Regions from separate parts of the Bradyrhizobium sp. WU425 genome, predicted to be linked through region 1. Evidence: predicted binding sites of a transcription regulator. Region 1 holds the regulator's gene; each other region holds the start of a gene.

Region 1 (10,566 bases):
TCGCCGAATACGGCCGCAACGACCGGCTGACCTCGGTGATCCGCTTCATCAACGACATCCTGCTCTCGGCGCCCTCGATCATCATCGGCCTGTTCATCTACGGCGCCGTGGTGGTGCCGATGCGCGGCTTCTCGGCGATCGCAGGCTCGCTCGCCCTCGCGGTCATCGTGATCCCGGTGGTGCTGCGCACGACCGAGGACATGCTGCTGCTGGTGCCGAACGCGTTGCGCGAGGCGGCCTCGGCGCTCGGCCTGCCGCGTTCGCTGGTGATCAAGCGGATCGCTTATCGGGCTGCCCGATCGGGTCTCATCACCGGCGTGCTGCTCGCGACCGCTCGCGTCGCCGGTGAAACCGCGCCGCTGCTGTTCACCGCGCTATCGAACCAGTTCTTCAGCCTCGGCCTGAACAAGACGATGGCGAACCTGCCTGTGACCATCAACAACTTCGTGCAGAGCCCCTATGCCTATTGGAAGCAGTTGGCCTGGAGCGGGGCGCTGCTCATCACCCTGACCGTTCTTGCCCTTAATATTTTCGCGCGCATCCTTGGCGCCGAGAGGACCGCAAAATGAGTGATCTTTCCGTGTCGATGAGCGCGTCCGGTGGACTGCCGCACGCGGCGGTGCTGCCCGAGGCGCCCCCGAAGGTGACCGTGCGTAACCTGAACTTCTATTACGGCGAGCACCATGCGCTGAAGAACATCAACCTGACGCTCGGCGCCAACCGCGTTACGGCGTTCATCGGACCGTCGGGCTGCGGCAAGTCGACCCTGCTGCGCATCTTCAACCGGATGTACGACCTCTATCCCGGCCAGCGCGCCACCGGTCAGCTGATGCTCGATCAGACCAACATCCTCGACCCCAGGCTGGACCTCAATTTGCTGCGCGCCCGCGTCGGCATGGTGTTCCAGAAGCCGACGCCGTTCCCGATGACGATCTACGAGAACATCGCGTTCGGCATCCGTCTCTATGAGAAGATCTCGAAGTCCGAGATGGACGGCCGCGTCGAGAAGGCGCTGCGCGGCGGCGCGCTGTGGAACGAGGTCAAGGACAAGCTCAACGCCTCCGGCCTGTCGCTCTCCGGCGGCCAGCAGCAGCGCCTCTGCATCGCCCGCACCGTCGCGGTGCGGCCCGAGGTGATCCTGTTCGACGAACCCTGTTCGGCGCTCGACCCGATCTCGACCGCCAAGGTCGAGGAGCTGATCCAGGAGCTGTCCGAGGATTACACGATCGCTATCGTCACCCACAACATGCAACAGGCGGCGCGCGTCTCCGACAAGACCGCCTTCATGTATCTCGGCGAGCTGATAGAGTTCGACGACACCAGCAAGATCTTCACGTCGCCGTCAGATCGGCGCACGCAGGATTACATCACCGGCCGGTTCGGCTAGGAGACGCGACATGGGTTCTGAACATACCGCAAAGGCTTTCGACACCGACCTCCAGGAACTCACTCGCCTGGTCGCCGAGATGGGCGGCATCGCCGAGCGCATGATCGTCGAGTCCGTCGACGCGCTGATCCGCCGCGACGTCCCGCTCGGCCAGCGCGTCGTCGCCATCGACACCGAGCTCGACGCGCTGCAGAAGCGCATCGAGGAGCGTGCGGTGCTCACCATCGCCCGCCGCCAGCCGATGGCGGTCGATCTGCGCGAGATCGTCGGCGCCATGCGCGTCGCGACCGATCTCGAGCGCATCGGCGACCTCGCCAAGAACATGGGCAAGCGCGTCGCGGCGCTGGAGACGGACTTCCATCCGCTCAAGCTGTTCCGCGGCCTCGAGCACATGACCGACCTCGTGCAGCAGCAGGTCAAGTCGGTGCTGGACGCCTATGCCGCGCATGATCTGCCGGCGGCGATGGCGGTCTGGAAGGGCGACGAGGAGGTCGACGCCATCTGCACCTCGCTGTTCCGCGAGCTCCTCACCTACATGATGGAGGATCCGCGCAACATCTCGTTCTGCATCCATCTGATGTTCTGCGCCAAGAACATCGAGCGGATCGGCGACCACGCCACCAACATCGCCGAGACCGTGTTCTACATGATCGAGGGCCAGGCCATCACCGACAAGCGGCCGAAGGGCGACATGACGACCTTCGCCAACACGGTACCGAACACCTGAAGACTTAGGGAGCGACGACCCGATGGGCGCACGCATTATGGTGGTTGAGGACGAGGAAGCCCTGACCGAGCTTCTCCGCTACAACCTCGAAGGCGACGGCTATGACGTCGAGACGGTGATGCGCGGCGACGACGCCGACACCCGCCTCAAGGAGCACATCCCCGATCTGATCGTGCTCGACTGGATGCTGCCGGGCCTGTCAGGCATCGAATTGTGCCGGCGGCTTCGCACCCGTCCCGAGACCAAGCAGCTCCCGATCATCATGCTCACCGCGCGCGGCGAGGAGAGCGAGCGGGTGCGGGGTCTTGCGACCGGCGCCGACGATTACATCGTCAAGCCGTTCTCGGTGCCGGAGCTGCTGGCGCGCGTGAAAGGCCTGCTGCGGCGCGCAAGCCCGGAGCGGCTCGCGACGGTGCTTGCTTTTGGCGACATCGAGCTCGACCGCGACAAGCGCCGCGTGGCGCGCTCGGGCCGGCCGATCGATCTCGGTCCGACCGAATATCGCCTGCTGGAGTTCTTCCTGGAGCATCCGGGGCGCGTGTTCTCGCGCGAGCAACTGCTCGACAGCGTCTGGGGTCGCGACATCTATATCGACGAGCGCACCGTCGACGTGCATATCGGCCGCCTGCGCAAGCTGCTCAATCTCGGCCGCGAGCAGGACCCGATCCGCACCGTCCGCGGCGCCGGCTACGCGCTGGATGATCGGTTTGCCAAGGCGGAGCAGGTGTAGGGTTGCAGGCTTGTTTGTTGGCGAGTTGTCCCTGCATTCTCAGCCGTCGTCCCGGACAAGCGAGCGAAGCGAGCGCTGATCCGGGCCCATAACCACCGAACGTGGTTTGGCGAAGACTCGGAGTGACCCCTTCCGCACGATTATTGCGTGCTCGGAGTATGGGTCCCGGCCCCCCGTGCGCAATTGCGCACTAGGCCGGGACGACGCTGAAATTGTTGAATCGTCTTCGCGCGACGACTTGCCGTGATTACCGCGGACCCGGCTTCACCGGTGCGCGGCGCCGATCCGACGCCGGCTGGTACGCAACGCGCGAGTGCTGGGCGCAATAGGGCAGTCCGGACAGCGCCCTTCCACCGCAGAAGAAGAAGTCCGGGCTCGAGGGATCGCCGACCGGCCAGTGGCAGGTCGCCTCGTTCAATTCCAGCAGCGACAGCCGCTGGCTCATCGGCACCACGTTGTCATAGGTGACCGGATCCGGCTCAGCCTCCACCTCGAAGGCCTGCGCCAGCGCGGTGTTGCCGCGCGAGATCGGGCGGCTCACCCGCATCATGTGCTGCGCGGGGCGCGCCTTGCGCGGCCGCGGCGCTGCCGATGATGGGCTCTTGGCGCGGCCCGAAAGGCCGAGCCTGTGCACTTTGCCGATCACGGCATTGCGGGTCACATTGCCGAGCTCCGCCGCGATCTGGCTGGCCGAAAGTCCGGCCTCCCAGAGCTTTTTCAGCTGCTCGACGCGATCATCGGACCAGGTCAAAACCGTCATTGCACCCTTTCCCTCGCTGCGCGCCAGCCATCCTGGGGCCTCGCAGCGAATGCCTAAGCCTTCAAAAACCCGTGCCGCCAGAATCCCTTAAGGCTCGCCGGGCGCGTCTTGAACGCCCGAACGTTTACGCCGGTACATAAGGACTTAAAGATCAGAACCACTGCACGAGATGTCGTATCTGACAATCCAAACGCTACAATATGGCGTGACTCCCGCGCAAGAGTCCGCCGACTCGCTTCCACATGTTCCGTGGCCAAATCCCGCAAAATCGGCACCGCAAGACTACGGATTCAGCGTTTCGCGAGGCTTTCCGGGCGGCATTGACACCCGTTTCACCAGGCCTAAGATAGTCGCACGTGCCGCCCTCAAGAGGCGGCACGTTTCGTTTTCCGGGCCGGTCGATGGTGCGTTGCGCAATGCACGCTCACTCCGTCCGCAACATTCAAGTGACCATCATGACTAACAGCGCAGCGCCGCATTTGCTCCCCGTTTTCGCCAGGTCCGACCTTGGTTTCGAGCGTGGCGAAGGCTGCTGGCTGATCGCGACCAATGGCGAGCGCTATCTCGATTTCACCTCCGGGGTGGCGGTGAATGCGCTCGGCCATGCCCATCCGGCGCTGGTCGCGGCGTTGCAGGAGCAGGCCACCAAGCTCTGGCACATGTCGAATCTGTTCCAGAGCCCGGACGGCGAAAAGCTCGCCGCGCGCCTGTGCAATGAAAGTTTCGCGGATTTCGTGTTCTTCTGCAATTCCGGCGCCGAAGCGCTGGAATGCGTGATCAAGGTCGTGCGCCGTTATCACGCCGCAAAGGGTCATCCCGACCGCTATCGCATGATCACCTTCGAAGGCGCCTTCCATGGCCGCACGCTGGCGACGCTGGCCGCAACGGGATCGGCAAAATATCTCGAAGGTTTCGGCCCTCCGATGGAGGGCTTCGACCAGGTTGCGCATGGCGATCTCGATGCCGTGAAAAAGGCAATCGGTCCGCAGACCGCCGGCATCCTGATCGAGCCGATCCAGGGCGAGGGCGGTGTGCGTTCGGCAACGCCCGCCTTCCTGAGGGCGTTGCGCCAGCTCTGCGACGAGAAGGGTCTGTTGCTCGCCTTCGACGAGGTGCAGACCGGCATGGGCCGCACCGGCGATCTGTTCGCGTACCGCCGCCTTGGCGTCGAACCCGACGTGATGTCGCTGGCCAAGGCGCTCGGCGGCGGCTTCCCGATCGGCGCCTGCCTTGCGACCGCGGAAGCGGCGTCCGGCATGACGCCGGGCTCGCACGGCTCGACCTTCGGGGGCAATCCGCTCGCGATCGCGGCTGCGAACGCCGTGCTCGACGTCATGCTCAAGCCCGGCTTCTTCGACCACGTGCAGAGGATGTCGCTGCTGCTCAAGCAGAAGCTCGCCTCCGTGATCGACCGACACGGCGATGTCGTCAGCGAAGTGCGCGGCGAGGGCCTCCTGATCGGCATCAAGGCCGTGGTGCCCTCCGGCGATCTCGTTGCAGCCTTGCGCGACCAAAAGCTGCTCACCGTCGGTGCCGGCGACAATGTCGTGCGTTTCCTGCCGCCTTTGATCGTCACCGAAGCCGAGATCGAGGACAGCGTCGGGCGGCTCGAGCGCGCCTGCACCGCGTTGTCCGGCAACAAGCGGGCGGCAAGCTGATGAGCAAGTCGCCCGATAAAACACCGAAGCACTTCCTCGATATCAACGAGCTGCCGCTGTCGGAGCTCAAGCGCATGCTCGCTGCGTCCTCCGCGATGAAGGCGAAGCAGAAGGCGCATCAGCCGGTCAGGCCGCTCGAAGGCAAGACCCTGGCGATGATCTTCGAGCGCCCCTCGACGCGGACGCGGGTGTCTTTCGACGTCGCCATGCGCCAGCTCGGCGGCGAGCCCATCATGCTCACCGGCGCCGAAATGCAGCTCGGCCGCGGCGAGACCATCGCCGACACCGCGCGCGTGCTGTCGCGCTATGTCGACGCCATCATGATCCGCATTCTCAATCACGATGCGCTGCTGGAGCTTGCGGCAAACGCCACCGTGCCCGTCATCAACGGCCTGACGCGCCGCTCGCATCCCTGCCAGGTGATGGCGGACCTCATGACCTACGAGGAACATCGCGGCCCGATCGAGGGCAAGACCGTGGCCTGGACCGGCGACGACAACAACGTGCTCGCCTCCTGGGCGCACGCCGCCGAGCGCTTCAAGTTCCAGCTCAATGTCGCGACGCCTCCGGAGCTCGCGCCGAAAAAGGCGATGCGCGACTTCATCAAGGCGACGGGCGCGCCGATCATGCTCGGCACGGATGCCGAAGCCGCCGTGCGCGGCGCCGATTGTGTCGTGACCGACACCTGGGTGTCGATGGGCGACAAGGAAGGCGAGCACCGCCACAACGTGCTCAAGCCCTATCAGGTCAATGCGCAGCTGATGTCGCTTGCCAAGCCGGATGCGCTGTTCATGCACTGCCTGCCCGCCCATCGGGGCGAGGAGGTCACCGACGAGGTGATCGACGGTCCACAATCCGTCGTGTTCGACGAGGCCGAAAACCGCCTGCACGCGCAGAAGGGCATTCTGGCCTGGTGCTTCGACGCGGTGAAGTAATCCGGGCCGGTATCCGCCGTGCCGGCGAAGTAGGTCTTCATCGTCGTCCTGGCTTTCGCCAGGACGACGCTGAATTTGCCCTGCTTGCGTACGATCCGTTCTGCATTCCGGACCCCAGCCCTCACCCCCTTCCAATTCCGCCTTCCGACCCCAGATAAAGCGCCATGGTTTCCCAATCCCCTGATATGAAAACCGGGCCTGAAGGCCCGGTTCGCGCGCCATCCGCGGTTCCGATCGATGACGCCGTGCTGCCTTACGAGGTCGACGCGCTCGATGTGCGCGGTCGGCTGGTGCGGCTTGGTCCGGCGCTCGACGAAATCCTGACCAAGCACGATTATCCCGCGCCGGTCGGCAAGCTGCTCGGCGAGGCCATCGTGCTGACCACGCTGCTTGGCTCCTCGCTGAAGTTCGAGGGCCGCTTCATTCTCCAGGCCCAGACCGACGGTCCGGTGTCGTTCCTGGTCGTGGACTATCAGGCGCCGGATCGCCTGCGCGCCTATGCGCGCTACGACGCCGCGCGCCTCGGCGAGGCCAAAGATACTGGCACGCATTCCGGCGCGCTGCTGGGCCACGGTCATCTCGCCATGACCATCGACCAAGGCCCCGACATGAGCCGCTACCAGGGCCTGGTCGCGCTCGACGGCGGCAGCCTCGAAGACGCCGCTCACGAATATTTCCTGCGCTCCGAGCAGATCCCGACACGCGTGCGTCTCGCTGTCGGCGAGGAATGGCGTTCGAACGACGGCGGCAAGCATCGCTGGCGTGCTGGCGGCATGCTGATGCAGTTCCTGCCGAAGGCGCCCGAGCGTGCGCGGCAGGCCGATCTGCATCCCGGCGATGCGCCCGAAGGCGTCGAAGTGCACGCCGTCGCTGAAGACGATGCCTGGGTCGAGGCACGCTCGCTGATCGAGACCGTCGAAGACGTTGAGCTGATCGATCCGGAGCTGTCCGGGGAGCGGCTGCTCTACCGCCTGTTCCACGAGCGCGGCGTGCGCGTGTTCAATCCGCTGCCCTTGAAGGCGCAATGCTCCTGCTCGCGCGATGCGGTGGCATCGATGCTAAAGAGCTTTTCGTCTGACGACCGTGCCGCGATGGTCAAGGACGACAAGGTCGTCGTGACCTGCGAGTTCTGCAGCTCGGTGTACGAGTTCACGCCGGATGAAGCAGGCGTGGAAGACGCGTAAGGCGTTAGCCTGCAGGTGCGATAGGGTCGGCCAAAGCGGAGCGCGCCCACCATCTCCTGCCCTAATTCAACACCCGCTTGTTGTCCGGGCTGTCCAGCGAGAACGTGGGCACGTCGATCTCGAAGCGTTCGCCGGTCGCGCTGACCATCTGGTAGCGGCCGGTCATGAAGCCCGAGGCGGTCGTGAGCGGCACGCCCGAGGTGTATTCGAAGCGTTCGCCAGGCGCGAGCGTCGGCTGCTCGCCGACGACGCCCTCGCCCTTCACCTCCTGCTGCCGGCCGGTGGCATCGGTGATGATCCAGTGCCGGGTCTTGAGCTGCACGGTCTCGTCGCCGGAATTGGTGATGACGACGGTGTAGGCCCAGAAATAACGGGAGCGGTCGGCCGACGACTGCTCCGGAACAAAGTTCGGCTCGACGGTCACTTCGATCTGGCGGGTCACGGCGCGGTACATGATTGCCATCATACCGAAAACCGCTCCGGAACCAAACGCCGGAGACGCCTTGGCGACATCGTCCCGCCAGAATTCGCAGGGAAGTACACGTCCAAATGGGCTTGCAAATGTACTTGCTTGTGATCCGGTCGCTTTGCGAGATGACGGCCGGACCGGTACACTCCTTGCCACGTCGCGATTTGCGGAAGGGTTTTTAGGCCCCCGATGACCATTGCCGACCAAGTGACGGGATCGACGATCGCGGGAACCGCTAAACCTGTGGAGGTCAAATCCGCGGGAGCGAAGCGGCGCGCGGCCGCGCCGGCCATTTCGCTGCCCGCCATCGGCGAGCGCGAGCTCCGGCTCGACCTATTCCGCGGCCTTGCGCTGTGGCTGATCTTCATCGACCATTTGCCGCCGAGCCTTCTGACCTGGTTCACGATCCGCAATTACGGCTTCAGCGACGCCACCGAGATCTTCATCTTCATCTCCGGCTATACCGCCGCCTTCGTCTACGGTCGGGCGATGCTGGAGTCCGGCATCGTCGTCGCCACCGCGCGCATCCTGCGGCGCGTCTGGCAGATCTATGTCGCCCACGTCTTCCTGTTCACGATCTTCCTTGCCGAAATCTCCTACGTCGCGACCAGGTTCGAGAACCCGCTCTACACCGAAGAGATGGGCATCATGGATTTCCTCAAGCAGCCCGACGTCACGATCGTGCAGGCGCTGCTGCTGCGCTTCCGTCCGGTCAACATGGACGTGCTGCCGCTCTACATCGTGCTGATGCTGGCGCTGCCCTTGATCCTGTGGCTGATGAAGTGGCGCCCTGACGTGACGCTCGGCCTCTCGGTCGCGCTCTACGCGGTGACCTGGGAATACGACCTCTATCTGTCGGCCTATCCGAACGGCTTCTGGGCCTTCAATCCCTTCGCCTGGCAATTGCTGTTCGTGTTCGGGGCATGGTGCGCGCTCGGGGGTGCCCGACGCATGTCGCACATTCTGGCTTCGCGGGTGACGATGTGGATCGCGATCGCCTATCTGGTTGCGGCATTCTACGTGACGCTGACCTGGTATGTGCCGCAGCTCTCCCACTTCATGCCGAAGCGGCTCGAGCAGTGGATGTATCCGATCGACAAGGCCGACCTTGACGTGCTGCGCTTCACGCATTTCCTGGCGCTGGCCGCGCTCACCGTGCGCGTCCTGCCCCGGGACTGGCCGGGCCTGAAATCGCCCTGGCTGCGGCCGCTGATCCTGTGCGGCTCGCATTCCCTGGAGATATTCTGTCTCGGCGTCTTCCTCGCCTTTGCCGGCCATTTCATCCTGGCCGAAGTCTCGGGCGGCCCGGTCATGCATGCGCTAATAAGTCTCTCCGGAATCCTGATCATGTGGGCCATGGCCTGGCTGATTTCGTGGTACAAGCGGGTGGCTGACAAGAGCGGTTCGAAAACCAAAAGCGCCGTCGGCAGCGCCGATATGGCGGGAGGGGGCTGATGAAGGCGAAGGTTTTCCTGAGCCTGATCCTGCTGTGCGGTGGTCTCGCCGCGCCTCCGGCGCGCGCGGACGATGCTGCGCCGGCTGCTTCAGCCGCGCCCGCAGCCTGTGAAGTGCCGTCCTATCTGCTCACCAGCGAAAGCCAGCTTCCCAAGGTCGCCGATGCCGTGAAGGCCGGCAAGCCGCTCGAAATCCTGGTCATCGGCAGTCGCTCGACCACGATTCCGGCTTCCGAGGACGCCTCTTATCCGGCGCGGATGCAGGCCATCCTGAAGGACAAGCTGCCGCCGTCCGAGACTGTGCACGTCTCCGTAGAAATACAGAGCAAGAAAACGGCCGAGGAGGCGGCTGCCAGCTTCGTTAAGCTGATGGAAGCAAAAACGCCTACTTTGGTCATCTGGCAGACCGGGACTGTCGATGCTATCCGAGCCATCGATCCCGATGATTTTCGTGGCGCGGTGACCGAAGGGGTTGTTGCGTTGCAAAAGGCAGGGGCTGACGTCGTCTTGATGAATTTGCAGTACAGTCCGCGTACCGAAACCATGATCTCGGTGCCGCCATACCTCGACAATATGCGGGTGGTGGCGCAGGAGCACGATATTCCGCTGTTCGATCGGTTCGCGATCATGCGGCAGTGGAATGATCAGGGCCAGTTCGACCTATTCAGCCCGTCGCGCGGGCCCGAGTTGGCGAAGCAGGTCCATGATTGCCTTGGCCGGGCGTTGGCACAGTTCCTGATCGACGCTGCCCATCTGGAGCCGGCCCAGCAGCAAAATTGAGGTCTAGCGTTAATGAGTTCTCTCCGCCCTTTTTGCCTGACGGCATGGCTGGCTGTGCCCGCAGCAGCGGTGCTGCTGTTGCTGAGTCCGGCCTCGCAGTCCCACGCGCAGACGCAGGCCGCGCAGGCAACACCGGCCCCGCAGCAGTCGGCTGATCCGGCTCCCGCTTCACCGTCCCAGACCACCGTCGCAGCGACGTCCCCCGACCAGCGCGGCATCACGGCGCGCGCCATCGACAAGGTGAAGCAGGTCGCGAAATCCGCCGGCGACATCTTTAGCCGCGTGCCCTGCCTGTCGCCGAAGGGCGGCTCGAAGGCGATGGGCTCGCTGCCGCATGTCGCGGGCAAGCTCGTCGCCGGCCAGCCCGTCGTCATCGTCGCGTTCGGCTCGTCGTCGACCGCGGGATTCGGCGCGAGCTCGCCGGAGTTCAACTATCCCAATCGCCTTGCCGCGCAGCTGCACCGGCACTATCCGACCGCCGA
Region 2 (10,566 bases), 3.2 Mb from region 1:
CTTTCCGTTCAACATCCGGCGTAACGTCGGCATTTGGAAATTCTTATTTCTGGACGACAAGCCCTTCGTCCCCGACAGCGCGAAGTCACCGCAGTGGAATCGCGGCGCCTATCTCGTCAACAGTTTTGGCCATTGCGCGGAATGCCACAGCCCGCGCAACGCGCTTGGCGGCATCACCGCCGCACAACGCTTCGCTGGAGGCCCCAATCCGGAAGGCGAGGGATGGGTGCCCAACATCACCCAGAAGGGCCTTGGCGAGTGGAGCGCGAAGGATATTGCCTATTTCCTGAAGACCGGCGAATTGCCCGACGGCGACAGCGTCGGCGGCGCGATGACGCGGGTGATCAAGAACACCTCGCAACTGCCGGACGACGATCTCGCGGCGATGGCGGACTATCTCAAGTCGCTGCCGCCGGTGGACGGTCCGCCGCGTCCCAAGCGCAAGGAGGGCGGCACCTGATCGGGCCTGCCCTTTTTCGGACGGTCAACTCGCGCCAAACGCCTTGAAGGTGATGATGGTGAGGGTGTCCTGGATGCCGGGCAGCACCTGCACCTTCTCGTTGACGAAGTGGCCGATATCGGTGTCGTTGTCGACGTAAAACTTCACCAGCAGGTCGTATTGCCCGGCCGTGGAATAGATCTCGGAGGCGATCTCGGCTTCGGCAAGCGCATTGGCGACCACATAGGATTGGCCGAGCTTGCATTTGATCTGGACGAAAAAGGGAACCATCGCGGTCACTCCGAAAGCATATCTGACGGCTAATAGGCCAAACCCGGCCGGATTTAGCAAGCGAACTTGCTGGGCTGGGAGAGGCGCGCTAGGACGGGCCATGGCTTCGAAAACGCTGAAGAGCGCCCCATGACGACACCCGTAGCGCTGACCATTGCCGGCTCCGATTCGAGCGGCGGCGCCGGCATCCAGGCCGACCTGAAGACCTTTGCCGCGCTCGGCGTTTTTGGCGCTTCTGCCATCACGGCGCTGACGGCGCAGAACACCCGCGGCGTCACCGGCATTCACGCCGTGCCCGCCGAATTCGTCACCGCGCAGATCGACGCGGTGTTTTCCGATCTCGAGGTCGGCGCGGTCAAGATCGGCATGGTGGCGCAAGCCGCCAGCATCGATGCGATCGCGGCCGCGCTGTCGCGCTGGGCGCCCGGGCGTATCGTGCTCGATCCCGTGATGGTGGCGACGTCGGGCGATCGCCTGCTCGCGTCCGATGCCGTCGATGCCCTGCGCATCAAGCTGATGCCGCTGGCCTCGGTGATCACACCCAATCTGCCCGAGGCCGCGGCTCTGCTCGACGAGCCGGTCGCGGCCAGCGAGGCCGAGATCGAAAGCCAGGGGCGCCGGCTGCTGGCGCTCGGCTGTCGTGCGGTCCTGATCAAGGGCGGCCACGGCGAGGGCGCCGAGAGTATCGATTATCTCGTCGATGCCAGCACCACGATCGCGCTCGCCGCGCCGCGCGTTGCCACAAGCAACACCCATGGCACCGGCTGCTCGCTGTCCTCGGCGGTCGCCGCAGGGCTCGCCAGAGGCGAGGATCTCGAGCGCGCCGTGCGCAACGCCAAGACCTGGATCAGCGCGGCGATCGCCGCCGCCGACCGCTTCAGCGTCGGCCACGGACACGGCCCGATCCATCATTTCCATAAATTTTACTGACCGCCGGTCGCGAGCGCGCCACCGCTAGTCCCTCCCGCCATGCAGCTCCGGGTTCTTGCGGAGGGCGCTGCGACGCCATGTCGCCTGATTGTCGCATGCGACTGATATTCGCGGGTGGGCGAGGCAAGCGCGATTCGTATCCTAAGGTGCCTCAAAGGTTCAATTGGTCATCCCCCTGTCACGGGACATTGTTACAGGCTGGCGCATGGGAAGTTACGATGTGAGTGACGAGAGCCCGGAGCGGCGCTTTCGCACGTTGTTCATCTCCGACGTTCATCTCGGAGCCCGCGGTTCTCAAGCCGATCTTCTGCTCGATTTCCTGCGTTTCCATGATGCCGACACGATCTATCTCGTCGGCGATATCGTCGACGGCTGGGCGCTGAAATCGAGCTGGCATTGGCCGCAATCGCATAACGACCTCGTCCAGAAGCTTTTGCGCAAGGCGCGCAAGGGCGCCAAGGTCATCTACATCCCCGGCAATCACGACGAGTTCCTGCGCAACTATTACGGCACGCATTTCGGCGGCATCGACGTGGTCGAGAACACCGTCCACACCGGCGCGGACGGCAAGCGCTATCTCGTCATCCACGGCGACATCTTCGACCTCGTGGTGCAGAACGCACGCTGGCTCGCCCATCTCGGCGACAAGGCCTACGACTTCGCGATCCAGCTCAATCGCTTCGTCAACTTCTTTAGGCGCATGTTCAAGGTGCCCTATTGGTCGCTGTCGCAATGGGCCAAGCAGAAGGTCAAGAACGCGGTCAACTATATCGGCGCGTTCGAGCAGGCGCTCGCCGCCGAAGCGCGGCGCCACGACGCCGACGGCGTGATCTGCGGCCACATCCACTACGCGGTGATCCGCGACGAGGGCGGCATCCGCTACATGAATTGCGGCGACTGGGTCGAGAGCTGCACGGCACTGGTCGAGCACGACGAGGGCCATTTCGAGATCATCACCTGGGCGAACCAGGCCGAGAAGCCGGCACAGGTCCCGCAGATCGCAGCCAAAGCCGCATGACAAGGGCAGCCTGATGCGCATCCTGGTCGCGACCGACGCCTGGCACCCGCAAGTCAACGGTGTGGTTCGGACGCTGACCAAGCTTGCCGACGCCGCCAAAAGTCTCGACGTCGAATTCTCGTTCCTGACGCCGCAATGGTTCCGCACCTTTGCGATGCCGAGCTATCGGGACGTGCGGGTGGCCATGCCGCGCCCGGGCAGAATCGCGAAGCTGATCGAAGAGGCGCGCCCGGACAGCATCCACATCGCGACGGAGGGGCCGATCGGCCTGATGGTCCGCCGCTATTGCCGGCAGCGCAAGCTGCCCTTCACGACCAGCTTCCACACCCGCTTTCCCGAATATGTCCGCGCCCGCGTGCCGGTGCCGGGCTCGCTGATCTGGCGGGCGCTGCGCCGATTCCATAGCCCCAGCCGCGCCGTGATGGCGGCGACGCCGGCGCTCGCCAGTGAGCTGACCGAGCGCGGCTTCGACAATGTCGTGCTGTGGCCGCGCGGCGTCGACCCCCATCTGTTCCATCCCCGCGCGATCGATCTCTGCCTGCCGGCGCCGGTGTTCCTCTCGGTCGGTCGGGTCGCGGTGGAGAAGAATCTCGAGGCGTTCCTCGACCTCGAGCTGCCCGGCACCAAGGTGATCGTCGGTGACGGCCCGGCGCGTGTCGCGCTGGAGGAGGCCTATCCGGACGCGATCTTCCTCGGCGAAAAGCATGGCGAGGAGCTGGCGGACATCTACGCGGCCGCCGATGTCTTCGTGTTTCCGAGCAAGACCGACACGTTCGGCCTCGTTCTGCTCGAAGCCTTGGCGAGCGGCCTGCCTGTCGCGGCGTTTCCGGTGAAGGGGCCCCGCGACATGATCGGCGATGCGCCGGTCGGCGCGCTCGATCACGATCTGCGCAGCGCCTGCTTCGCCGCGCTGGATATCTGCCGGCAGGACTGCGTGGAATTCGCCGCCAACTACACCTGGGAGGCCTCGGCCCGGGCTTTTGTCGACAGCATTTTGGCCGTCGGCGCCGTGATGCCCGGCCGGAACGGGGCAGAACCGGCGCGATTCGTCGCCTGAGGGGAAGAAGCCCTCGCCCGGAGATGCCTTGCCCGCGCCTCATCCGGCGCGATAACATCAGGCATGACAGAACAGCTTCTTCCGATCGGCCCTGCCGATATCGACGCCGCAGCACGCGTGATCGCACCCTTCGCCGTCCGCACCCCGCTGTTGTCCTTTCCCGTGCTCAACGAGCGTGTCGGTGCAAAGGTCTATCTCAAGCCGGAGATGCTCCAGCGCACCGGGTCGTTCAAGTTTCGCGGTGCCTTCAACAAGGTCGCCTCGATCCCGCAGGACAAGCGCGCCGGCGGCGTGGTCGCGTTCTCCTCCGGCAACCATGCCCAGGGCGTGGCAGCGGCGGCAAAGATCCTCGACATGCAGGCGACCATCGTGATGCCCGCGGATGCGCCGTTGTCGAAGCGCGAGCGAACCAAATCCTACGGTGCGGAGGTCGTGCTGTACGACCGCGACCGCGACGACCGCGAGGCGATCTCGCGCGGCATCGCCGAGAAGCGCGGCGCGACTCTGGTCAGGCCCTATGACGATCCCTTCGTGATCGCCGGTCAAGGCACCGCCGGCCGCGAGATCGCCGAGGACATGGCGGCGCTCGGTTTCAGCCCCGACATCGTGGTCGCCCCGGCCTCCGGCGGCGGCCTGATCGCCGGCGTTGCAACGGCTGTGAAGGCGCGTTTTCCGCTGGCCGAGATCGTGGTGGCCGAGCCCGACGCGTTCGACGATCACGGCCTGTCGCTGACCGCGGGCCACCGCGAGCCGCACGCACCCGCCGGCCGCACCATCTGCGATGCGCTGATGGCCCTGATCCCCGGCGAGATGACCTTTGCGATCAACAGCAAGCTGCTCGCGCGCGGCGTGACCGCCTCGGACAAGGAAGTCGGCGCGGCCGTCGCCTTTGCCTATCGCGAGCTGAAGCTCGTGGTCGAACCGGGCGGAGCGGTCGGCCTGGCGGCGCTGCTTGCGGGACGACTTGATGTTGCCGGCAAGAATGTCGTCATCGTGCTCTCCGGCGGCAATGTCGACGCTGATCTGTTTGCCGAGCTGGTGGCCTGATAATCAATCTTCTGACATCAAGAAGGGCAGAGCGTCACCGCTCTGCCCTTTGTCGTGTGTGGCCGACCGCGATCAGTGCATGAAGCCGCGGTGGTTGTTGCCGCCGTTGCCACCCTGGCTCTGGTTCATCGACTGCCGGAAGTTGTTGCTGCCGTTGTTGACGATCCGGTTGGTCTCATTGAACTGCGGGTGGTTGTTGTTCTGCACCTGCACCTTGTTCACGGGGTTGTTGCTGATCTTCGCCCCGTTGTTGATGCGGATCGGGTTGTTCTGCGTCTGAACGTTGACGGGCTTCGTATCGATGGTCGTGCCGCCCTTGCCGACATTGACCGGCATGCTCACGATCTTGCCAGGATTGCCACTGGTTGTGCCGTTGGCAGTACCATTCGGCGTCTTGTTGGTCGCAGGCAGCGTCACGATCTTGCCGATGCCGCCATTGTTGTTGGTGGTGTTGGTCGGCGCAGGCAGGGTCACGATCTTGCCCGGGGTCTGCGACGGCGTGCCGTTCTGCTGGTTGGGCTGGTTGTTGCCCGCGAGCAGGTTGACGATCTGGCCGCCATTGCCGAGCTTGCCGATGCCGTTATTGTCGCCCGACTTCTGCACGATCGGCAAATTGCCGTTCACTTGCGCGCCGCCATTACCCTGCTGCAGCGGCATGTATTTGGGCTGGCCGAGATTGCCGATCTTGAAGGTCGGGGCGATATTCTGCGGCGCCAGGAACTTAGTCGCCTGCATCAAGGGGATCTGCTTCGGCTGCATCTGGAGCTTCAGCGCGACCTGCGCATAGGGCGTGTTGCCGTAGCTGTCGTAGAAGTTCTTGTAGCCGAGCGGCGAGTTCGCGAGCACCGCCTTGTGCCAGGCCTGCGTGAGCAGCAGGTTGTTGAGCAGCCAGCGGACGTGATCGCACAGCGGGTCGTGCGGATACATCGTGATGAATTCCTGATAGTACTCCGGCCGTGCTTCGGACACGACGTAGTCATAGGCTTGGCGCGTCGAGCGGCTCGGCAGATTGGAGGCCATCTGCACCACAGGCGCATTCACCGGTGCGCGGCTGGCGGCAACCGCGGTGTCGCCGAAGAAGGTGAAGTCGGACGTGAGCGACGAGCTCTCCCACGGGATCTGCGCGCCGCTGGTGGTCTGGTTCACTTCGAGGCGCACGCGCTTGAACAGCTGCTCGATCGGCACGTTGGGCTCGCGCGCGACGTTCAGGAAGGCCTGCGTGTAGGGGCTGTGGCCGCCGGTGCCGTCCTGCGCTTCGGCGCCCGGCGCGGTCGAGTAGCCGACGATCGAGCCGTTCGGGGCATCGACGATGGCCAGGCCGCGGCCGGCATCGTTCACGTTCGGGAACGGGTTATTGCGGCAGGCATCGAGGATGACGATGCGCATACGGCTCGGGATCGTCTCCAGCGTCGACATCACGTCGACCAGGCGGACGGAGTTGTTGACGAGTTCGGTCTGGCTCGAGACCTTGGCGTCGACCGGAACGAGGTAGTTCTCGCCGGCGAGTTGCACGCCGTGACCGGCATAGTAGACCATCGCCACCGTGTTCGGACCACGCGCCGACACTTTGGCGGAGAAGTCCTGGACGACGCGGAGCATGTCGTTCTGGGTCAGGTCGGTCGCGGCGACCACTTCGAAGCCGGCGGAGTTCAGGAACTTCGCCATGGACTCCGCGTCGTTGTCCGGATTGGCGAGCTGCGGCGCGTTCTGATAGTTCGAATTGCCGATCACCAGCGCGACACGCTGTTCCGGGCCTTGCAGCGCGGTGGGGGCCGGCTCGACCGGGGCGACTTGCGCGGAAACTGGGCCGCAGGCAAAGCCGAACAGGCTCCCCAGCAGGCTAGCCGTCATCAGGAAAGGTTTTAGGCGGAACATGGCGTGCTCCTTTGGCACTGATCTCGATACGAGATTGGTTGCCGGCAAACTTGGCCGCGTTCGAGTTTCATGTCCGTGATTCTCATCACCATGGTAGGCTGCGTGATCTGAATCACGCTTGGACCTGCCGAGGTGGGCGCCCAATGGGAGGACAGTCCGTCACATGCTGAAATCGATCGATCCGATCCTCACGCCCGACCTGCTTTGGCTGCTGGCTTCCATGGGCCATGGCGACGATCTCGCTTTCGTCGATGCCAATCACCCCTCGGCGCGCATCGCGCAGAGCACGCATTCGCAGCGCTTGATCCAGTTGCCAGGCATGAGCATGGAGACCGCGATTCGCGCCATCATGTCGGTCTATCCGCTCGACGATTTCGATCCCGATCCGGTCCGCGTGATGATGCCGGTCGACGATCCCGACCGCGTCCCCGACGTGCAGCGCGCGGTGCTCGCCGAGATCGAACGCGCCGCCGGCCGGCCCGTCACGCCCGGAAAACTCTCCCGGCCGGATTTTTATCGCGCGGCGGCGGCGAGCTTTGGCGTCGTGCAGGTCGGCGACAGCAGCAGTTACGGATGCTTCCTGATCAGGAAGGGTGTGATCAGCTAGCAGCGCACGATCGAACGATGCGGGACGGCGTCACGCGTGCTCGAATGGTCCGACCTCGCGGATCACCTTGCAGATCTGCAGGAAGCCGCTGGCGTAGAATTCGGCATGTCCTCGCTTCATCGTCTCGACATGTTCGGGATGGGTGCGCCAGGCTTCGAGCGCTTCCTCAGAGGCAAAACGGAACACGGTGAGCTCCTCGCCGTCGTCGGCCTTGAACGACTTGACCGATACAAAGCCGGGAAGACGACTGACGATGTCGTACATGCGCGCGCCGAGCCGGTCGTGCTCGTCGACAGAGGCGCCGTCACGCAATTGCAGATCGCCAATGACAATCACTTCGCCAATCATGTTTCCTTGCCCTTAATCAATAGGATTCCTGCCGCTCGATCTGCTATTCGGTTTCGTGAGGGCTTTGTTACTTGGCACTCGAAATTGAATGGTCATTCCGCAAGCGGCCGTCTATCGTCCATCCATGTCACGCTTTTTATGTCTATCTGTCGCTATCGTCCTATCGCTGCTGCCGGCTGTCGCGCCGGCTGCTTCGATCCAAAAGCGTCCCAAGCAAGCTTGGCATGGTTACGGCTTCCTGCCGGGCTATCGCCAGCCGCTGAGCAACAGCATTCCGCTCTACAAGCAGAAGGAAGCGATGCGGCGGATGTCGCCTAGCGACCGGCGCCATTGGTATATCGATCCGGTCCCCCAATATTACGGCTGGGACGGCGAGTGGCGCTATTTCGGCCGGCCCGGCTTCGGCGGCGGCCGCTACAATGGCGGCAGTTTTGGGCCGTGCTGGACGCGGACGCCGATCGGTGCGGTGTGGAATTGCGGGTGATCGGCTGAGCATCCGTCATTGCGAGCGGAGCGCGCTGCGCTCGCAATGACGTTGAGGAGAGAGTGTTTTCCTCATTCCGCTCTCGTGCGGCGGACGCAGCCTGGCGTCTCTTCGACGGTGCGCTGCAGAGCCGGGGCCATGTGGCGACGGAAGCTGTGGCTCGTGGGTTCCGGATCTGTGCTTCGCTTGTCCGGGACACGAGACGGAGGAGGCCGCATCCCCTTACGAGAAGAACGCGATCTTCTCGGCCTGGGTCATGCGGCGGATTGGCGCCATGGGATCGTTGGCGGCGGCGCGGGGCTTTTGCAGGATGCCGCTGGCGAGGATGGTGGCGCCAAGCGAAGCTTCCGGAACCGGCGACGTCATCGGGAGCGTCGTGGCCTGCGCCGCGCCGAATGTCGCGGATGCTGCCATGACGGGCGCCGGCTGCTCCATCACTTCGGCGGCGGCTTCCGCAATGGCGTTGGTGAGGCGCGCCAGCGATTCCATCGCGATCGGCGCTTCCTCTACGGGCTCCTCCACCACCGCTGCGGCGGCGACTGGCTCGGCTGCGGCCGGCTCCGGTATCTCCGCTGCGATGGGCGCTGCAGCCTCCGCAACCACCGGTTCCGGAACGGTCGCTTCCATCTCGACCGGTTCGATGATCTCGTCGAATTCGGGGTCGGGCGCGGCCATCTCCAGCGCGATGGCCTCGAGGATGGCTTCGTCCTCGGCTTCGGCGGCGGCATCGAGCGAAAATTCGTCCGTCACCTCCGCGAAAGCCTCAGTGGCCGGCTCTTCAAAAGCGATGTCTTCAGGCGCGATCCGGCTCTCGGCGACGGTCTCCGGCTCGAGCGCGGCGTCCGTCGCCTGCTCGGCAACGGAGAAGGCCTCGGAGACGATTCCGGCCGCTTCCACGGCGGCTTCGGGCTCGATCGCCTCTGCGATGTCTTGCGGCGCCTCCGTAAAAGCCACGGGTGCTTCGCTGGCCATCGCCGCGGGCGCGGCCTCCGCCAGCGGAGCTTCCGCAGCGGACGACGGTGCCTCCTGCACCGGAGCCGGCGAGGGGCGCGCGGCCTGCGGTGTTGCGTCAGCGTCGGTTTGGTCGATCCGGTCCTTGAGCAGATCGAATGCGGCCTTGAGGTCGGCGCGGGGGTCGATGGTCGAAACCTGCGCGCAGGCCGCCTCGATCGAGGCGAGCTGCGAATCAATCAGGTCGCAGATTCGGCCGTCGGCACCGATCTCGCGCCAGCGCCAGGAGATCTCCTTGATGATGCGCAGGCCGCGCGGGATCGGTGCGAGGCTCGCCTCGATCGCAGCAGGATCGAACGCCGCGATTGCGATCGTCTCGGCTTCACGAATCGCGTGCCGGATGGCGACCAAGGCTTCGGGGAGGCGGTCCTCGACGACGGGTTGGCGCTGTGCCGCAAGGGCTTCTTCGATTTTCGCGACCGCGTCGAGCACCATGCGGGTATCGGCATTGCGGTTGCGCTTGGCGTATTCGCCGAGGAACCAGCGGCCGCGCGCGGTCTCCATGAAGGCTTCGCGGATCGCGTCGTAATCCTGCTCGTTCGGCTCGGCCGCACGGGCAGACATAGGCGAGAGGGCGAATGCTTCGTTGGCCATGTCAATCTCGTCGCGCAAATCACCGCGCGTTACAGTAACGATCATCACGATATCGACCGAATCGCAATTGGTTTGATGGCACCCGAATCACAAATCCCCATCGCAGCATCTCAGAAGCGGCGATTCGCCGTGAGCCTCGCGCTGTTCTATTCGGCCGTGTTCGCGGTGTCGGGAACGCATCTGCCGTTCTTTCCGGTCTGGCTGAAGGCGATCGGCATCGACGCGGCCTGGATCGGCCTCATCAACGCGCTGCCCGCGATCACGCGCTTCACCACGCTGCCGCAGATCACCGCCTTTGCTGAAAAGAGACATGCGATTCGCGCCGGCATGATGGTGTCGGTGCTGGCGACGGCGATTGGGTTCACGGCGGTCGGCTTGCAGCAGCAGCCGCTGGCGCTGTTCCTGATCTATGCGCTGACCTGCATGATGTGGACGCCGACCATGCCGCTGACCGACGCCTATGCGCTGCGTGGCGTCGCCCGCTACGGGCTCGATTACGGGCCGGTGCGGCTGTGGGGTTCGGCAGCGTTCGCGGCCGGCTCGCTCGCCTGCGGCTATCTCGTAGACCACATCGCGGCGCGCGATCTGATCTGGGTCATCGTCGCCTGGGCCGGGGTTGCGGTCGCCGCCGGCATGCTGCTTCAGCCGCTCGACGACGTTAGGCGACGGACGACAACGGTGCACGCCGGCAAGGCGCTGCTGCGCGATGCCGGCTTCTGGGCCATCATCGTTTCGGCCGCGCTGATCCAGGGCAGTCACGTCGCGTACTATACGTTCTCGGCCATCAACTGGCAGGCCCACGGCCTCGGCGGGCTGACGATCGCGGGCCTCTGGACGTTAGGGGTGATCGCCGAGATCGTCGTGT
Region 3 (10,566 bases), 2.8 Mb from region 1:
GACCGAAGTCGATCCACAGCCGCCAGGCCGGCTTGCGCGCCTCGGGGAACGGCTTTGCATCGACGATGGTGCCGACGCGGATATCCACCGCGAGAAAAGTGTCGAAGTCGATGGTCGGCGACGCAGTCGCGGCTGGATCGTGGGTGACGTGCATGGAGTGTCCGTTCGAAGAGCTGGGATCGTTTTCGCAATATTGTCGCGCGAACCGGAGTTGCGTACAACGCCTTGGGATCACGATACGACGCATGCGCGAGGAACGCTTTGCCCAACATCATCTACGGCATCAAGAACTGCGACACCATGAAGAAGGCGCGCGCCTGGCTCGACAGCCATGGCGTCGCCTACGCGTTTCACGACTACAAGACGGCGGGCGTGGAGAAGGACAAGCTCAAGCAGTGGAGCGAGAAGGTCGGTTGGGAGACGCTGCTCAACCGCGCCGGCACGACTTTCAAGAAGCTGCCCGATGCCGACAAGGAAGGCCTCTCCGAGAAAAAGGCGCTGGCGTTGATGCTAGCGCAACCATCGATGATCAAGCGGCCGGTGCTTGAAGTCGGCGGCAAGCTGCTGGTCGGCTTCAAGCCGGAGATCTATGCCAAGGAAGTCACGACCAAGGAAGCCGCCGCCAAATCGCGCTGACCGCTAGTTCAGCTCGATGATCTCGGTGGGAACACCTGAGCCCTGCTGGTCCGCGAACTCGACCAGTTCGGCCGGCGCGATGCGGCCCGGGGTGCGATGGAACAGGTCGTGGTCGATCACCGCGCGCAATCTCGGGCGCGGCAGCGCGTCATTTCCGCGCATCAGATTCTTGATCTCGAAGCCGCCGTCCTCGCAGAAGGTCTTGAGCGACGCGATGATGTGACAGACCTTGCCGTCGCTCTGGAACGGCAGCAGCAGGCGCTCATAGGCGACGATACGGCCGTAGATGTCATCGACGTCGGCAACGCTGTAGACAGGCAGCCCACGCGCCACGCATTCATGATAGACCGGCATCACCAGGGGCGCGAGACGCGGCCCGATATAGTCGTCGAGCAGAACGCCCTTGCCGGTGTGTCCATAGGCGCGCGAGATGCGCGTGCCTTCGCTCTGGATGGTCAGACGCGGTGTCGGCATCGACGCATCCACCGTATAATAGATCAGATCGGAGAGCTCTTCCTCGAGCCGCGCAGGCTGGTACTCCCAGATCGCCGGGGCCGTCTGCTCGCGCGCATAGAGCCGCAGCCACGTGTTCAGGAGATCACGCTGCCTGATCGACTTGACCACGGAAGGAGCCGCGCTTGCAAAATCCAAGACAATATTCCCGGCGAATAGAAATTCCGGACGCATGAAACCCGCGCATGATCCTCGCTGCGGGAAAATTTTCTATGAAGGCTGGCGCATGGAACGAAAGACCGTTAACGACGGCTTGATGACCGGCGCTTTGCGAACCGGGAAGCCGGGCAGGCGCGACATCAAAACATGTCCGACTAAGGGAGCATAAGTCTCCCGGCCGGAGGCCTGACCTGCTCAGCTTTCCGCCTTGCCTAACCCCCGTCACCTCCGGCATATTCCGCGCCCGGAGGCGGCGTTCCGGATGAGCTCAAGGGAGTGGCTCCAAGGGCCTCCGGAAAGCCGAAGCAACAAGGATAGCCACGCGCGTTGTGCGGGCAGGGGGAAAACTGTTTGGCCGATGAGTTCATTCTCGAAACGGAAGGCTTGACCAAGGAGTTCGCGGGCTTCTTCGCCGTCCGCGACGTTGCGCTCAAGGTTCGCCGTGGGAGCATTCACGCGTTGATCGGCCCGAACGGCGCCGGCAAGACGACGTGCTTCAATCTTTTGACCAAGTTCCTCAAACCGTCTGCCGGAAAAATCCTGTACAAGGGGCAGGACATCACCGCGATGGCGCCCGCCGACGTGGCTCGCCTGGGGCTGGTTCGCTCGTTCCAGATCTCGGCGGTATTTCCCCATCTCACCGCGCTGGAAAACGTGCGCGTCGCGCTTCAGCGCCAGCACGGCAGCTCCTTCGATTTCTGGCGCTCCAAGTCCGTCCTCAACCAATTCAACGATCGCGCGCGCGAGCTGTTGAACGATGTCGGCCTCAGCGAGTTTTCCAATACGCCCGCGGTCGAGATGCCCTACGGGCGCAAGCGCGCACTGGAGATCGCAACCACGCTCGCGCTCGACCCGGAGATGATGCTGCTGGACGAGCCGATGGCCGGCATGGGCCACGAGGACATCGACAAGATCGCGGCGTTGATCAAGCGCATCTCCGCGAAATACACCATCCTGATGGTCGAGCATAATCTGAGCGTCGTTGCCAATCTCTCCGACATCATCACCGTGTTGACGCGCGGCCAGGTGCTGGCGCAAGGCCATTACAGCGAGCTCACCAAGGACGAACGCGTCAAGGAAGCCTATCTGGGAGCCGGTCATGGCTGAGACTGCAACGGCGGAAGCTCCCGCAAAGGCCGCGAGCGGCGGCAACCTCCTCCAGGTCCGCAACCTCGAAGCCTGGTACGGCGAGTCCCACATCCTGCACGGGATCAACTTCGACGTGAACGCGGGCGAGGTCGTCACCCTGCTCGGGCGCAACGGCGCCGGCAAGACCACCACGCTGAAGTCGATCATGGGCATCATCGGCAAGCGCACCGGCTCGGTGAAGTTCAATAACCAGGACATCATCCGCACGACCTCGGACAAGATCGCGCGGATGGGAATCGCGTTCTGCCCGGAAGAGCGGGGAATTTTCGCCAGCCTCGATGTCCGCGAGAACCTGCTGCTGCCACCGGTGGTGCGTCCCGGCGGATTGCCGCTCGAGCAGATCTTCGATCTGTTTCCGAACCTGAAGGAACGGCTCAACAGCCAGGGAACCAAACTCTCCGGCGGCGAGCAGCAGATGCTCGCGATCGCGCGCATCCTGCGCACCGGCGCGAACTTCCTGATGCTGGACGAGCCGACGGAGGGTCTCGCGCCCGTCATCATCCAGCAGATCGGCCACACCATTGCGCGGCTCAAGAAGGAGGGTTTTACGATCCTCCTGGTCGAGCAGAACTTCCGGTTCGCATCCACTGTCGCTGACCGCTATTACGTGGTCGAGCACGGCAAGATCATTGACGGATTTTCCAATGCGGAGCTCGCCGCCAACATGGACAAGCTCCACACCTATCTCGGTGTCTAGAACTGCCAACAAGAAGATTCATAGGGAAGTAGCATGATGACAAAGTCGATTGCGTCGTTTCTGCTCGGCACGGCGCTGGCCGTGACCACCGCGGGCGTAGCCTTCGCGCAGGACAAGACCGTCAAGATCGGCGCGCTGTCCGATCAGTCCGGGCTCTATGCCGATCTTGGCGGGCCGGGCTCGACGCTCGCCGCGCAGATGGCCATTGAAGATTCCGGTCTGGCTGCGAAGGGCTGGAAGATCGACATCATCTCGGGTGATCACCAGAACAAGCCCGACATCGGCACCGCGATCGCGCGGCAATGGTTCGACGTCGACAAGGTCGACCTCATCGTCGACGTGCCGAATTCCGGCGTGGCGCTCGCGGTCAACAACGTCATCAAGGAAAAGAACGGCGTCTATATCAACTCGGGCGCGGCGACCTCGGATTTGACCAACGCGCAGTGCTCGCCCAACACGGTGCACTGGACCTACGACACCTACATGCTTGCCCACACCACCGGCCAGGCGCTGGTGAAGGCCGGCGGCGACACGTGGTTCTTCCTGACCGCGGACTACGCCTTTGGCGCGGCGCTGGAGCGCGACACCACCGCTGTCGTTACCGCAAATGGCGGCAAGGTGGTCGGCGGCGTCAAGCACCCGCTGAACACGCCGGACTTCTCGTCCTTCCTGCTGCAGGCGCAGGCTTCCAAGGCCAAGATCATCGGCCTTGCCAATGCCGGCGGCGATACCACCAACACGATCAAGCAGGCGGCCGAGTTCGGCATCGTCAAGGGCGGCCAGAAGCTCGCGGCGCTGCTGCTGTTCCTCACCGACGTCAAGGCGATCGGGCTCGAGACCGCACAGGGCCTCAACTTCACCGAGACCTTCTACTGGGACATGAACGACCAGACCCGGGCGTTCTCGAAGCGCTTCGCCGAGAAGATGAAGAACAACGCGCCGCCGACCATGGTGCAGGCCGGCGTCTATGCGGGCGTGCGTCACTATTTCAAGGCACTGGAAGCGCTCGGCGGCAACCCGCATGACGGCGTCAAGGTCGTCGAGAAGATGAAGTCGATGCCGACGGAAGACGATCTGTTCGGCAAGGGCGAGATCCAGCCCAACGGCCGCACCATCCACAATGCCTATCTGTTCGAGGTGAAGAAGCCCTCCGAGTCCAAGGGACCGTGGGACTTCTACAAGCTGGTCGGCACGGTGCCGGGCGACCAGGCCTTCACGCCGCTGTCCGAGAGCAAGTGCGCGCTCTTGAAGAAGTAAGCTAACCGCCCGCAGGCCATCAGGCCTGCGGGCGACTTTCAGGGAACGCCGAAGGGACCAGGTGCGGGATCGATGCAGGCTCTTTACGCTCAGCTACTGGTAGGACTGATCAACGGCTCGTTCTACGCGCTGCTCAGTCTCGGGCTTGCCGTGATCTTCGGCATGCTCAACATCATCAATTTCGCCCATGGCGCGCTCTACATGATGGGCGCGTTCGTCGCCTACTTCCTGCTGAACCTCGGCGGCATCAACTACTGGTGGGCGTTGCTGCTTGCGCCTGTTATCGTCGGCATCTTCGGCATGATCCTGGAACGGACCATGCTGCAATGGCTGACCGGGCTGGATCATCTCTACGGCCTGCTGCTGACCTTCGGCATTGCGCTGATCGTGCAGGGCGTGTTTCAGAACTATTTCGGCTCCTCCGGCCTGCCTTACGCCATTCCGGACCAGCTCAAGGGCGGCATGAATCTCGGCTTCATGTTCCTGCCGGTCTATCGCGGCTGGGTCGTCATCTTCTCGCTGGTGGTCTGCATCGCGACCTGGTTCCTGATCGAGAAGACGCGGCTCGGCGCCTATTTGCGCGCCGCCACCGAAAACCCGACGCTCGTGCGCGCCTTCGGCGTCAACGTGCCGCGCATGATCACGCTGACCTACGGCCTCGGTGTCGGCCTTGCAGCGCTCGCCGGCGTGCTGTCGGCGCCGATCAACCAGGTGCGGCCGTTGATGGGCGCCGACCTCATCATCGTGGTGTTCGCGGTGGTCGTGATCGGCGGCATGGGATCGATCATGGGCTCCATCATCACCGGCTTCGCGCTCGGTGTGATCGAAGGCCTGACCAAATATTTCTACCCCGAGGCCTCCAACACCGTCGTGTTCGTGCTGATGGTGCTGGTGCTCTTGGTGAAGCCAACGGGATTGACGGGAAGGGCGGCCTGATATGACAGCCTTGACGGACGACACGCTGCCGGTAACCCCGCGCGCGATCCGCGACGAGATGATCGTGTTCGTGGTGATGGCGCTGCTGCTGGCTTCGGTGCCATTCACGGGGGTCTACCCGTTCTTCGTGATGCAGGCGCTGTGCTTCGCGCTGCTCGCCTGCGCCTTCAACCTGCTGATCGGCTACGGCGGTTTGCTGTCCTTCGGCCATGCGATGTTCCTGGGCACGGCCGGCTATTGCAGCGCGCATGCGCTGAAAGTATGGGCGCTGCCGCCGGAACTCGGCATCCTCGTCGGGGTCGCCGGTGCCTTCGTGCTCTCGCTCATCACGGGCTATATCTCGATCCGCCGCCAGGGCATCTATTTCTCGATGATCACGCTGGCGCTGTCGCAGCTCTTGTACTTCATCTACCTCCAGGCGCCGTTCACCCATGGCGAAGACGGCATCCAGGGTATTCCGCAGGGACGCATGTTCGGCGTCTTCGATCTGACCAAGCCCACCGTGCTCTACTACGTGGTGCTGGTCGGTTTCCTCGCCGGCTTCCTGCTGATCTTCCGCATCATCAACTCGCCGTTCGGCGAAGTCCTCAAGGCGATCCGCGAGAACGAGCCGCGCGCGATCTCGCTGGGTTACCGCACCGATCAGTACAAGTTCCTGGCTTTCGTCCTGTCGGGCACGCTGGCCGGCTTTGCCGGTGCGCTGAAAGTCTTCGTGGCGCAGAATGCCTCGCTCACCGACGTGCACTGGTCGATGTCGGGCGAAGTCGTGCTGATGACGCTGGTCGGCGGACTCGGAACCGTCTTCGGTCCCGTGGTCGGTGCCTTCGTGATCATCGCCATGCAGCAATATTTGGCGGGGTTCGGCCAATGGGTGACCGTGATCCAGGGCTCGATCTTCGTGATCTGCGTGCTCACCTTCCGCCGTGGCGTCATCGGCGAAATCGCGCATTACTTCCGGCGGTCGCTGTAAGTCATTGATATAATAGAAGATGTGTTGACGCGCGAAAGCGGTGGATGATCCAGCTCCACGGGCGTGAGGTGGCACGCGCGTGGATCGAAAATGGTCTATGACAGTTTCATGACGGCCCGCTTGGGCCAGGCCATCATCCAACCGGTAGTCTCTCCCCCATGATGCGATTGTTTCGCGCTTTCCTGCCGAAGGAAGAACGGTTCTTCGACCTGTTCGACCGCCACGCCCAGACCGTGATCCAGGGCTCGATCGCGCTCCAGAGCATGCTCAACGGGGGCGAGGAGACGCCGGTCTATTGCCAGCGCGTCAACCAGTTCGAGAACGATGCCGACAACATCACCCGTGAGGTGCTGACCGCGGTGCGCCGCACCTTCATCACCCCGTTCGACCGCGGCGACATCAAGAACCTGATCACCTCGATGGACGACGCCATCGACCAGATGCAGCAGACCGCCAAGGCCGTGATGCTGTTCGAGGTCCGCAGCTTCGAGCCGCCGATGCGGGAGATCGGCGGGCTTCTGATCGAATGCGCCAATCTGGTCGGCCGCGCGCTGCCGCTGATGCAGAAGATCGGTCAGAACGTGGCCATGCTGACCGCGATCACGGAAGAGCTTGGCAAGCTGGAAGGCCGCGTCGACGATCTCCATGATATCGGGCTGAAGGAACTGTTCCTCAAGCATCGCGGCGGCAACGCGATGGATTTCATCGTCGGCGCAGAGATCTACGACCATCTCGAGAAAGTCGCCGACCGCTTCGACGACGTCGCGAACGAGATCAACAGCATCGTCATCGAGCAAGTTTAGGGCAGGGGCCACGCCGTGGATGTTGCGTTGGGTCTTCCCGTCCTGGTCGGATTGATCGCCGTCGCGCTGCTGTTCGACTTCCTGAACGGCCTGCACGACGCCGCCAATTCGATCGCGACCATCGTCTCGACCCGCGTATTGCGGCCGCAATACGCGGTGTTCTGGGCCGCGTTCTTCAACTTCGTCGCCTTCATGGTGTTCGGGCTGCACGTTGCCCAGACTATCGGCACCGGCATCATCGATCCCGCGATCGTGGATGCTCAGGTGATCTTCGCCGCGCTCGTCGGCGCCATCGTCTGGAACCTTGTGACCTGGGCACTCGGCATCCCATCGTCCTCGTCTCATGCATTGATCGGCGGCTTGTTTGGTGCCGGTGTGGCCAAAGCCGGCCTCTCGGCGGCGGTCTGGAGCGGATTGTCCAAGACGGTCATCGCCATCGTGCTGTCTCCGCTCGTCGGCTTCCTGCTCGCGATGGTGCTGGTCGCGATCGTCTCCTGGGCCTCGGTGCGCTCCACGCCCTTTGCCGTGGATCGCGCCTTCCGCATCCTGCAATTCGCCTCCGCCTCGCTCTATTCGCTCGGCCATGGCGGTAACGACGCGCAGAAGACCATGGGCATCATCGCCGTGCTGCTCTATTCGCAGGGCCAGCTCGGCGGCGAATTCTTCGTCCCCTTCTGGGTGGTGCTCGCGTGCCAGGCCGCGATGGCGATGGGGACGCTGATGGGCGGCTGGCGCATCGTTCGGACCATGGGCCTGCGCATCACCAAGCTGACCCCGATGCAGGGCTTTTGCGCCGAGACCGGCGGTGCCGCGACCCTGTTCATGGCGACCTTCCTCGGTGTTCCCGTCTCGACAACCCACACGATTACCGGCGCCATCGTCGGCGTCGGCGCCGCCCGCCGCCTCTCGGCGGTGCGCTGGAACGTCGCCAGCTCGATCGTCTATGCCTGGGTGATCACGATGCCGGCCTCGGCCATCGTCGCCGCGCTGAGCTGGTGGGCGGTCAAGATCTTCCTCAGGTAACCAGCTTCAGTCCGACAATCCCGGCGACGATCAGCCCGATGCTGGCGAGGCGGAATGCGGTGGCCGGCTCGCCGAACAGGATGATGCCGAGCGTCGCGGTACCGACCGCGCCGATGCCGGTCCAGACTGCATAAGCGGTTCCAATCGGCAGCGATTTGAGGGCGAGCCCGAGCAGGATGATGCTGCCGGCCATGGCGCCAAGCGTGAGGACCGACGGAACGAGCTTGGTGAACCCCTCGGTATATTTGAGGCCGATCGCCCAGGAGACCTCCAGCAGACCGGCGACGAACAGGATGCTCCAGGCCATGACGACCCTCCATTCAAGGCAGGGTCGTCCCCGCGACTGGTGTGCTGATAGAAAGGGAAGGCCGTCCGTCCCAACCTGATCCGAGCCGGATATGGGGCTGGCCGGAAAGCTCCGCAATCACCAGATGAGGCTTGATCAGGCTCATTTTCCCTGCCAAACGCTGCCGCAATGTCCGACATCGCCACCACAGCCGAATCGACGGCCCGTTCCTCGCTTGCCGCTGAAGTGTCGCGGCGGCGTACGTTTGCGATCATCTCGCATCCGGACGCCGGGAAGACCACGCTGACCGAAAAGCTGCTGCTGTTCGGTGGCGCCATCAATCTGGCCGGCCAGGTCAAGGCCAAGGGCGAGCGGCGCAACACGCGTTCGGACTGGATGAAGATCGAGCGCGAGCGCGGCATCTCGGTCGTGACCTCGGTCATGACCTTCGAGTTCGAGGGCCTCGTGTTCAACCTGCTGGACACGCCGGGCCACGAAGACTTTTCGGAAGACACCTATCGCACGCTCACGGCGGTCGATTCCGCCGTCATGGTGATCGACGCCGCCAAGGGCATCGAGGCGCGCACCCGGAAGCTGTTCGAGGTCTGTCGTCTTCGCGACATCCCGATCATCACCTTCATCAACAAGATGGACCGCGAGAGCCGCGACGTCTTCGAGCTGCTCGACGAGATCGAAAAGACGCTGGCGCTCGATACCACGCCAATGACCTGGCCGGTCGGCCGCGGCCGCGAGTTCCTCGGTACCTACGACGTCGTCAATGGCGGCGTGCGCCTGCTCGAAGGCGGCGGCGCCAAGACCGGCGCGGCGCAGCAGATCGAGATCGCCGAGCTCGCCAAGCTCAACGCCAATCTCGACGTATCGGCGGTCAAGGACGAGCTCGAGCTCGTCACCGCGGCTTCAAAACCGTTCGAGCTCGAAGCCTTTCGCGAGGGCCATCTGACGCCGGTTTATTTCGGCAGCGCGCTGCGCAATTTCGGTGTCGGCGACCTGCTGCAAGGGCTCGGCAAGTTCGCGCCCGAGCCGCGCGCGCAGGAGAGCGACCAGCGCAAGGTCGAAGCCACGGACCCGCGCATGAGCGCCTTCGTGTTCAAGATCCAGGCCAACATGGATCCCAATCACCGCGACCGCATCGCCTTTGCCCGCCTGTGCTCCGGCAAGCTCAGCCGCGGCATGAAGGCGAAGCTCGTGCGCACCGGCAAGAGCATGCCGCTGTCCAGCCCGCAATTCTTCTTCGCGCAGGACCGTTCGGTCGCGGACGAGGCCTATGCCGGCGACGTCGTCGGCATTCCCAATCACGGCACGCTGCGCATCGGCGATACGCTGACCGACGGCGAGGATTTCAACTTCGTCGGCGTACCGAGCTTTGCGCCGGAAATCGTCCGCCGCGTGCGTCTCACCGACGCGATGAAGGCGAAGAAGCTGAAGGAAGCGCTTCAGCAGATGTCGGAAGAGGGCGTTGTGCAGGTGTTCCGCCCGCGCGACGGCGCGCCCGCATTGGTCGGCGTCGTCGGCGCGCTGCAGCTCGACGTGCTCAAGGCGCGGCTGGATGCGGAATATTCCCTGCCTGTCGAATTCGAGGTCAGCGAGTTCCAGCTTGCGCGCTGGGTCTCTTCGGACGACCGCAAGAAGCTCGACACCTTCATCTCTGCCAACACCTCCAGCATCGCCGACGATGTCGACGGCGATCCCGTCTATCTGGCGCGAAACGAGTTCTATCTCGGCTACACCAGGGAACGTGCCGAGGGCATCGAGTTCACCAACGTCAAGGACGTCAAGAAGAAGGGCTAGGGCGTTTCGTGCGCTCTGTAGCCACTCCCCCTCCGCTGTCATGCCCCGCGAAAGCGGGGCATCCAGTACGCCGCAGCCTCTCGATTCAATCACAAACGTCTCGGAGTACTGGGTCGCCCGGTCAAGCCGGACGACGGCACCGTCCTTGGACGCGCGCATGTGAACAGCCGCAGGCTTGACGTTGCCGACGGCAATGCCACGTTCACCCATGTGGCCTTGCGAGTTCGCTTCATGTGGCGCGGCATCCTTGTTTTCCTCCTGCTGGCGATCTCGACGATCGCCGCCGACGCTCGGCCGCGGCAAATCAACCCAATTCCGTTTTCGCACG

The links. The regulator PhoB, encoded in region 1, activates phosphate uptake and scavenging genes when phosphate is short. The targets are predictions, from matches to a motif close to TGTCATNNANCTGTCAT.
Region 2: the regulator PhoB is predicted to act here: its motif matches at 1,826-1,842, upstream of BcanWU425_RS13950 (UDP-2,3-diacylglucosamine diphosphatase).
Region 3: the regulator PhoB is predicted to act here: its motif matches at 6,415-6,431, upstream of BcanWU425_RS23570 (DUF47 domain-containing protein).

The regions. Positions count from the first base shown of each region.
Region 1 covers NZ_CP088089.1:7,590,500-7,601,065, reverse strand. The annotation lists gene pstA (phosphate ABC transporter permease PstA) at 1-569, shown strand, start outside; gene pstB (phosphate ABC transporter ATP-binding protein PstB) at 566-1,387, shown strand; gene phoU (phosphate signaling complex protein PhoU) at 1,398-2,114, shown strand; gene phoB (phosphate regulon transcriptional regulator PhoB) at 2,137-2,844, shown strand; gene BcanWU425_RS36165 (GcrA family cell cycle regulator) at 3,092-3,604, opposite strand; gene BcanWU425_RS36160 (aspartate aminotransferase family protein) at 4,060-5,262, shown strand; gene argF (ornithine carbamoyltransferase) at 5,262-6,197, shown strand; gene BcanWU425_RS36150 (Hsp33 family molecular chaperone) at 6,362-7,381, shown strand; gene apaG (Co2+/Mg2+ efflux protein ApaG) at 7,443-7,835, opposite strand; gene BcanWU425_RS36140 (OpgC domain-containing protein) at 8,040-9,305, shown strand; gene BcanWU425_RS36135 (SGNH/GDSL hydrolase family protein) at 9,305-10,084, shown strand; gene BcanWU425_RS36130 (SGNH/GDSL hydrolase family protein) at 10,097-10,566, shown strand, end outside.
Region 2 covers NZ_CP088089.1:2,940,936-2,951,501, forward strand. The annotation lists gene BcanWU425_RS13935 (c-type cytochrome) at 1-460, shown strand, start outside; gene BcanWU425_RS13940 (Lrp/AsnC ligand binding domain-containing protein) at 485-730, opposite strand; gene thiD (bifunctional hydroxymethylpyrimidine kinase/phosphomethylpyrimidine kinase) at 860-1,660, shown strand; gene BcanWU425_RS13950 (UDP-2,3-diacylglucosamine diphosphatase) at 1,866-2,678, shown strand; gene BcanWU425_RS13955 (glycosyltransferase family 4 protein) at 2,692-3,735, shown strand; gene BcanWU425_RS13960 (threonine/serine dehydratase) at 3,799-4,782, shown strand; gene BcanWU425_RS13965 (caspase family protein) at 4,855-6,657, opposite strand; gene BcanWU425_RS13970 (RbsD/FucU family protein) at 6,821-7,264, shown strand; gene BcanWU425_RS13975 (antibiotic biosynthesis monooxygenase family protein) at 7,295-7,612, opposite strand; gene BcanWU425_RS13980 (hypothetical protein) at 7,701-8,096, shown strand; gene BcanWU425_RS13985 (hypothetical protein) at 8,319-9,701, opposite strand; gene BcanWU425_RS13990 (MFS transporter) at 9,777-10,566, shown strand, end outside.
Region 3 covers NZ_CP088089.1:4,836,438-4,847,003, reverse strand. The annotation lists gene BcanWU425_RS23610 (tRNA-binding protein) at 1-154, opposite strand, end outside; gene BcanWU425_RS23605 (ArsC family reductase) at 262-636, shown strand; gene BcanWU425_RS23600 (PAS domain-containing protein) at 640-1,323, opposite strand; gene BcanWU425_RS23595 (ABC transporter ATP-binding protein) at 1,660-2,415, shown strand; gene BcanWU425_RS23590 (ABC transporter ATP-binding protein) at 2,408-3,154, shown strand; gene BcanWU425_RS23585 (ABC transporter substrate-binding protein) at 3,188-4,411, shown strand; gene BcanWU425_RS23580 (branched-chain amino acid ABC transporter permease) at 4,484-5,347, shown strand; gene BcanWU425_RS23575 (branched-chain amino acid ABC transporter permease) at 5,349-6,317, shown strand; gene BcanWU425_RS23570 (DUF47 domain-containing protein) at 6,476-7,120, shown strand; gene BcanWU425_RS23565 (inorganic phosphate transporter) at 7,136-8,143, shown strand; gene sugE (quaternary ammonium compound efflux SMR transporter SugE) at 8,136-8,450, opposite strand; gene BcanWU425_RS23555 (peptide chain release factor 3) at 8,619-10,238, shown strand; gene BcanWU425_RS23550 (hypothetical protein) at 10,470-10,566, shown strand, end outside.